Regions from separate parts of the Pseudolabrys sp. FHR47 genome, predicted to be linked through region 2. Evidence: riboswitches for the same ligand, from Rfam matches in the RefSeq annotation. Region 2 holds a riboswitch; the other holds the start of a gene.
The links. A riboswitch is a leader RNA that binds a small molecule or an ion and turns the genes downstream of it on or off. The one in region 2 is predicted to bind S-adenosylmethionine.
Positions count from the first base shown of each region.

Region 1: linked by a shared signal. The riboswitch ahead of metA (homoserine O-succinyltransferase) and the one ahead of E8Q40_RS04655 (O-succinylhomoserine sulfhydrylase) in region 2 are both predicted to bind S-adenosylmethionine.

Region 1 covers NZ_CP039740.1:2,771,222-2,774,627, reverse strand. Annotated here, with positions in the region: gene E8Q40_RS13650 (amidohydrolase family protein) at 1-41, shown strand, start outside; partial or broken gene E8Q40_RS22230 (DUF2254 domain-containing protein) at 38-1,263, opposite strand; SAM-I-IV-variant riboswitch at 1,493-1,599, shown strand; gene metA (homoserine O-succinyltransferase) at 1,643-2,608, shown strand; gene E8Q40_RS13630 (pirin family protein) at 2,586-3,406, opposite strand, start outside.
Region 2 covers NZ_CP039740.1:935,258-938,663, reverse strand. Annotated here, with positions in the region: gene E8Q40_RS04665 (helix-turn-helix transcriptional regulator) at 1-216, opposite strand, end outside; gene E8Q40_RS04660 (2'-deoxycytidine 5'-triphosphate deaminase) at 377-1,444, opposite strand; SAM riboswitch at 1,568-1,646, shown strand; gene E8Q40_RS04655 (O-succinylhomoserine sulfhydrylase) at 1,755-2,948, shown strand; gene E8Q40_RS04650 (SGNH/GDSL hydrolase family protein) at 2,971-3,406, opposite strand, start outside.

The DNA of each region.
Region 1 (3,406 bases), 1.8 Mb from region 2:
GCAACGCGGCGCGTCTGTTCGGCGCGGCGAAGGTCGATTAACCGCCGGCTCCCGATGCCTCGCCGTTGCGACCGTTCGATCGCGCAGCGTCGATGGTTGCCTTGAGGTCGTTGCGATCGTCGTCTTCCTTTATGCTGCGGCCGCCGGCGTTGACCACAAGACGCAAATGCTTCTCCAGCGCCGGGCGTTGTCGCTCGTTGGCCAGCTCCAGCAATTCCCCGATATTCTTGGCCAGACGGATCAGAACGGCGGCGTGTCCTTCGGCCGTCTGCCTGATCTGGTTGAAGGCCGCATCGGTCAGCCCCTCGAAGGTGGACACCGGAAGTACCAGACGGACGATGCCTTCGTCATCGGCGAAACGCGATTGCGCGGCGCCGCGATCCATTACCAGCCGCAGTGACAATGTCAGCCGGTCGATGACGGCGATCGCCGTGAATGGATCGTTGATCCCCGGTGACAGGGCGCGCAGGGCGACCTCGACCAATTGATGCACGGAGAATTCGAGGTCCTGCACGGCGGTACGGGTACGGCCGGCGACAAAGGCCGACTGCACCGGGCGGGCGAGATCCTCGGCCGCCATGCGCGGGGAAACACGGGCCAGCGTGGTGCCGGGAACGGCGTGCTGGCCGGGCCTAACCTGCAGTTCGATCAGCGCCTTGGCTTCGGCGGCCTGGCGCACGAGAGCCCCGATGTCGACCGCCTGGACATAGCCGCCGGTCGCGACGGGAATGATACCGGTCGCGGTTTTTCCGACGACAGCGACGGGGGCTGCTCGGCATGTTTCTCCGGCAGCAGGCGCCGGATGTCACGGTCGAGCGCCGCGCCGACGCGATCGATCACATTGTCGGCGATGATGGCGCGGGCGAGGTGATGAACGAAGACCAGCAGACTGGCAAGGCTCGCAAGCACAAGTATCGTGCCGACCGTCACCGCAAGATTGGCAACCGAGCCATCACCATACGTGCTGCGCAAAACGAGCAGCAGATAGACCACGGTCGCCATGAACAGGCCGAGCGATGCCTGGGTTTGCCAGTCGCTCATAAAATTGCGGATCAACCGCGGCCCCAATTGTTGCGCCGCCAGCGTCAGCACCACCATGGTGATCGAGATCGCGAGCGTCGCCATCGTGATCATGGCACCGACAAGATTGCCAAGGAATTGCGGGGCCTGCTCGGCGCTGCCGCTATACAGAAACCAGACCGGATCGTCGCCGATATCGATGTTGATGCTGCGCATCACAAAGGCCAGCAATGCGGCGGTCATCGCCATGACCAGCGGCATGGCCCACAGGCTGGTGCGGACATTGTCCCAGATCGTCAGCAGTCGTGGAATCAAGTGGGCTCCTATTCGGGGACGATGGAAGGGGCGGATGTGGAACCCCGGTGGGCCGGTATCGTTCCGTCGGAGGGCTGGGCCCTGGTATCCCGTCAACCTCGCGCCGGGGCCGCCAGGACCGGCTGCTTGCGGACCGGCTCCCGAACGTATATTCATTAGCCAGCATCAAGAGTTGGGCATCGCCCGACGCCAACCTGCTTCCCGAGCAAGGTGGCGCTCCCCGAAAGGGAGGATGTGGCCGAACCGGCAACGAAACGGGCTCAGTCACAGTCGGTCGCGCTCACGAGATTGAGGACCGACTGTATCCATGCCGATCAAGATTCCGAACAATCTGCCCGCGCGCTCCATTCTGGAAGCGGAAGGCGTCAGCGTCATGCTCGAGAAGGATGCGGTCCGGCAGGATATTCGCCCGATGCGGATCGGTCTGCTCAACCTGATGCCGAACAAGTCCAAGACCGAGACGCAGTTCGCGCGCCTGCTCGGCGCCTCGCCGCTGCAGATCGAGATGACGCTCGTCAAGATGTCGGAGCACGTGCCGCGCAACACCTCGGCCGATCACATCCTGTCCTTCTATCGCAACTGGGAAGACGTGCGGGAGGAGAAGTTCGACGGCTTCATCGTCACCGGCGCGCCGGTCGAAACGCTGCCGTTCGAGGAGGTGACGTATTGGGGCGAGCTGGAACGCATCTTCGACTGGACGCAAACCCATGTACACGGCCTGATGACGATCTGCTGGGGCGCGCAGGCCGCGGTCCATCGCTTCCACGGCATGCCGAAATATGCGCTCGGCAAGAAGATGTTCGGCGTCTACCGTCACCGCGTGCTCGACCGGACTTCGCCCTATCTGCGCGGCTTCTCCGACGACTTCGCGATCCCGGTGTCGCGCTGGACCGAGGTGCGCCGCGCCGATATCCCGCCGCAGAGCGGCATGAAGGTGCTGATGGAGTCGGACGAGGCCGGGGTGTGTCTGATCGACGATCCGGCGCATCGCGCGCTGCACATGTTCAACCACATCGAATACGACAGCGGCTCGCTGGCGGACGAATATTTCCGCGACCGCGCCGCCAATGTCGCCGTGGAAGTGCCGAAGAACTATTTCCCCGGCGACAATCCGGACGTTCCGCCGCTCAACCACTGGCGCAGCCACGCCCATCTGTTGTTTGGCAACTGGATCAACCAGATCTACCAGACGACGCCGTTCGACGTTGCCAAGATCGGCACCGTCGAAATGGCAGGGCCGAACGCGCGCGTCATCGCTCAGGCAGCGGAATAAACTCGATCTCGTCGCCGGGCACCTTGTCGAAGTGGCCGGCCTTCCAGTCGGCCTTGGCCTGCTCGATGCGGTCCTTGCTGGACGAGACGAAATTCCACCAGATGTGCCGCGGCCCGTCCATTGGCGCGCCGCCGAGCACGACGAAATGCGCGTCGCTCGCCGCCGTCACCGTGATGCTGTCGCCCGGCTTGAACACCAGAAGCCGGCCGGCCTCGAACCTGTCGCCGGCAATGTCAATGACGCCATTGACGACATAGACTGCGCGCTCTTCGTGATCGGCGTCGACCGGCAGCGTTTGGCCAGCCTTGAGCGTGACGTCGGCGAAGATGGTCTCGTGCAGCACCGGCACCGGCGAGGTCGCGCCGTAGAGCGAGCCGGTGACGACACGAACGATCTTGCCGTTGTCTTCGACGACCGGGAATTCGCCCGTGTCGTGATGCGCAAAGCCCGGCGCGGTTTCTTCATGCGCTTTGGGCAGCGCCACCCACATCTGCAGGCCGTGGATCGGGCTGCCGGTTTCGCGCAAGCCGGCTTCCGTGCGCTCCGAATGCACGATGCCGCGACCGGCGGTCATCCAGTTGATCTCGCCGGGACGGATCGCCAGCGCGGTGCCGAGACTATCGCGGTGCATGATTTCGCCGTCGAACAAATAAGTCACGGTCGACAGCCCGATATGCGGGTGTGGGCGGACGTCCAGCCCAGTACCGGCGCGGAATTCCGCCGGCCCGAAATGGTCGAAAAAGATGAATGGCCCGACCATGCGCGAGCGCGCCGAGGGCAGGGCCCGCCGCACCGAAA
Region 2 (3,406 bases):
CGGCTTGGGAATGAGCATGAGTTCGAGATCGAGTGCGCGCGCGATATTGATCAGCGTTGTCGCCCGCGCCGCGGCTTCGCCCGCCTCGATCGTGCGATAGCGCAGCCTGCTCAGGCCTGCCCGGGTAGCAACCTGCTCCTGCGTCATCCCGGCGCGCTCACGGGCCTGCCGTAGCAGCCGTCCGAGGTCTCGCAACAAGTTCAAATCCTGGCGCATGGCACGTTTTCGTATCTTAAATTCGATAAAGATACGTAAAGGTATCTTTTCGGAAAGTCAAAAGATACGTTTTCGTATCAAAATGCCAAATATGATACGTTTGGGTGTCTTCCGAAGACACCCCGCGGTACGGCCTCTGCCGAGGCCCTCCAACAGGGCCTCAAACCTTGAAATGCTTACTGAGCTTCAGGCTCTGCGCCTGGTAGTTCGAGCCGATGCCCTGCCCGTACAGGCTCTTCGGCATGCCGAGCATCTTCTCGTAGACCAGCCGGCCGACGATCTGGCCGTGCTCGAGGATGAACGGCACTTCGCGCGAGCGCACTTCCAGCACCGCGCGCGATCCCTTCCCGCCGGCGCCGGCGTATCCGAAACCGGGATCGAAGAAGCCGGCATAGTGCACGCGAAATTCGCCGACCAGCGGATCGAACGGCACCATCTCGGCGGCAAAGCCGGGCGGCACCTGCACCGCCTCCTTGGAGGCGAGAATGTAGAACTCGTCCGGATCGAGGATGAGGCGCTGGTCCGGCCGCGCGTCGATCGGCTCCCAGAAATCGGCGACGTTGTAACCGGCACGGCGTTCGACATCGATGACCGCGGTGTGGCGTTTGGCGCGATAGCCGACAATGCCCGACCTGCCCTCGCCGGCGATGGTGCCGGAGAGATCGACGCTCACCGCGATGCCGTCGGACAAATCCGCGTCGTCGCTGTCGACAAGGCGCTGCTCCTTGTGCAGCGCCTTCAAGGCTTCGGCATCGAGCTGCGCGTGGCCGTGGCGGAAGCGGATCTGCGACAGGCGCGCGCCTTCGCGCACCAGCACCGGAAACGTGCGCGGTGAAATCTCGGCATAGAGCGGACCGATGTAGCCGGCTTCGATGCGGTCGAAGCCGCGCATCTCGTCGGCGATGACGCGGGTAAACACGTCGAGTCGGCCGGTCGAGCTTTTCGGATTGGCGGCGGCGGCAACGTCGGCCGGCAGCGCCAGGCTTTCGAGCAGCGGCACAATATAAACGCAACCGGTCTCCAGCACCGCGCCGTCTTTCAGCGAGAACTGATGCAGCGTCAGTTCCTGGATGCGTTGCGAAACCTTGGCCGTGCCCGGCAGAAACGAGGCGCGCACGCGATAAGCGACGGTGCCGAGACGCAGATCGAGGCTCGCCGGCTGAATCTGGTCGGGCGCGAAATCCTTCTCGCGCCGGATCGCGCCGTCGGCGGCGAGTTGCTCGATCATAGTATCGGGCAGAATGCCCTTGGCATCTTTGGCGAAAGTCAGCGGCACGCCCAACCTCTCTGGTGGGTGCCGATCTAACCCAACCGGCCGCTTGACGGGAAGCCGCGCGGGCCGCTAAAAAGGCCCTTATCCCGTGGTCATTTGAGCCGGCCGGCTTGCAGCCACGTAAAACAAATCGCTAAAAGGCCGTGGACATGCTGCCCCTGGGTTTCAACCAACCCTCAGGACATATGTGGCCCGGCCGAGGTAACCCCTCCGGCCGGTTTTTTATTGGCCGAGCGCGCCCCGCGCCCGGCCGAAGGAGCCCACGATGTCGGCGTCGAACGATCCCAAGAGCTACCGCCCCGAAACCCGGCTGGTGCATGCCGGCACCTTGCGCTCGCAGTACAACGAGATGTCGGAGGCGATCTACCTGACGCAGGGCTATCGCTACGAAAGCGCGGAGGATTGCGAGGCACGCTTTTCCGGCAAAATCCCGGGCTATGTCTATTCGCGCTACTCGAACCCAACCATGGACATGTTCGAGAAGCGCATGGCCGCACTCGAAGGCGCCGAGGCCGCGCGCGCCACCGTGACCGGCATGGCCGCGGTGACCAATGCGCTGATGGGCCTTGTCCGCGCCGGCGATCATATCGTCGCCGCCAAGGCTTTGTTCGGCTCGTGTCGCTGGGTGATCGAGGAGTGGCTGGCGCGCTTCGGCGTCACCTTCACGCTGGTAGACGGCAAGGATCTCGACGCCTGGCGCAAGGCGGTGCGCAAGGAGACCAAGGTTCTATTCATGGAGACGCCGACCAATCCGACGCTCGAAGTCTATGACATTGCGGCGGTGGCGGAAATCGCGCATGGCGTTGGCGCCAAGCTGGTGGTCGACAACGTATTCGCAACGCCGCTCTATCAGAGCCCGCTTCAGTTGGGCGCCGACGTGGTCGTTTATTCCGCAACCAAGCACATCGACGGTCAGGGCCGCGTGCTCGGCGGTGTCATTCTCGCCAGCGAAAAGATCATCGCCGACCATTATCACAACCTGCTGCGCCAGACCGGCCCGACCTTGCCGCCGTTCAACGCCTGGGTGCTGCTGAAGGGCCTCGAGACGCTCGCCGTGCGCGTCGAGCGTCAGACCAAGACCGCGGCCACGATCGCCGACCGGCTTGCCGGCCACGACAAACTCACGCGGATGATCTACCCCGGCCGCGCCGATCACCCGCAAGCAGATATCGTGAAGAAACAGATGAAGGCCGGATCGACGTTGATCGCCTTCGAGATCAAGGGCGGCAAGGAAGGCGCGTTCCGCTTCCTCAATGCGCTCAAGCTGATCCTGATCACCAACAATCTCGGCGACGCCAAGAGCCTGATCACGCATCCGACGACGACAACGCATCAGCGCCTGACGCCGGAACAGCGCGCCGAACTGGGCATCGGCGACGGACTGGTGCGGCTGTCATGCGGGCTCGAACACCCGGACGATATCGCCGAGGATCTGCTGGCGGCGCTCGAAAAGGTCTAACGGGTTAGCGCGATCCGCCGCGCTATCTTGCGACCGCCTTGGCCGCCACGATCGGACGCTTCACCGTCTCGGCGATTGCGACGCCGAGATTGTGCGCCATGCAGCCATAGCCCCAGTCGTTCATGTGCAGACCGTCGGCGACGACGAAGGCGTCGAACGGAATGCGCTCGACCTCGCTCCAGTGCTTCATCACCGCGAAGCGGCGGAACAGGCCGACGTTTTCATCGCGCGAAATCTCGGCGATGAAGTCGACCATTTGCGGCGCGTGCGGCTTGGCAATGACCTTCGGCGCATATTGCGGATCGATCAGGATGGTGTCGGCGCCGCTTGCACGGATCTTGAACAGACCCATGCGAATGGAGGCGCCGCGGTCGCTCATCTGATGATCGCGGATCAGCGAGTTGGTGCCGAGTTGCCACAGCACGAGGTCGGGCTTGTTGGCGATCACATCCGTATCG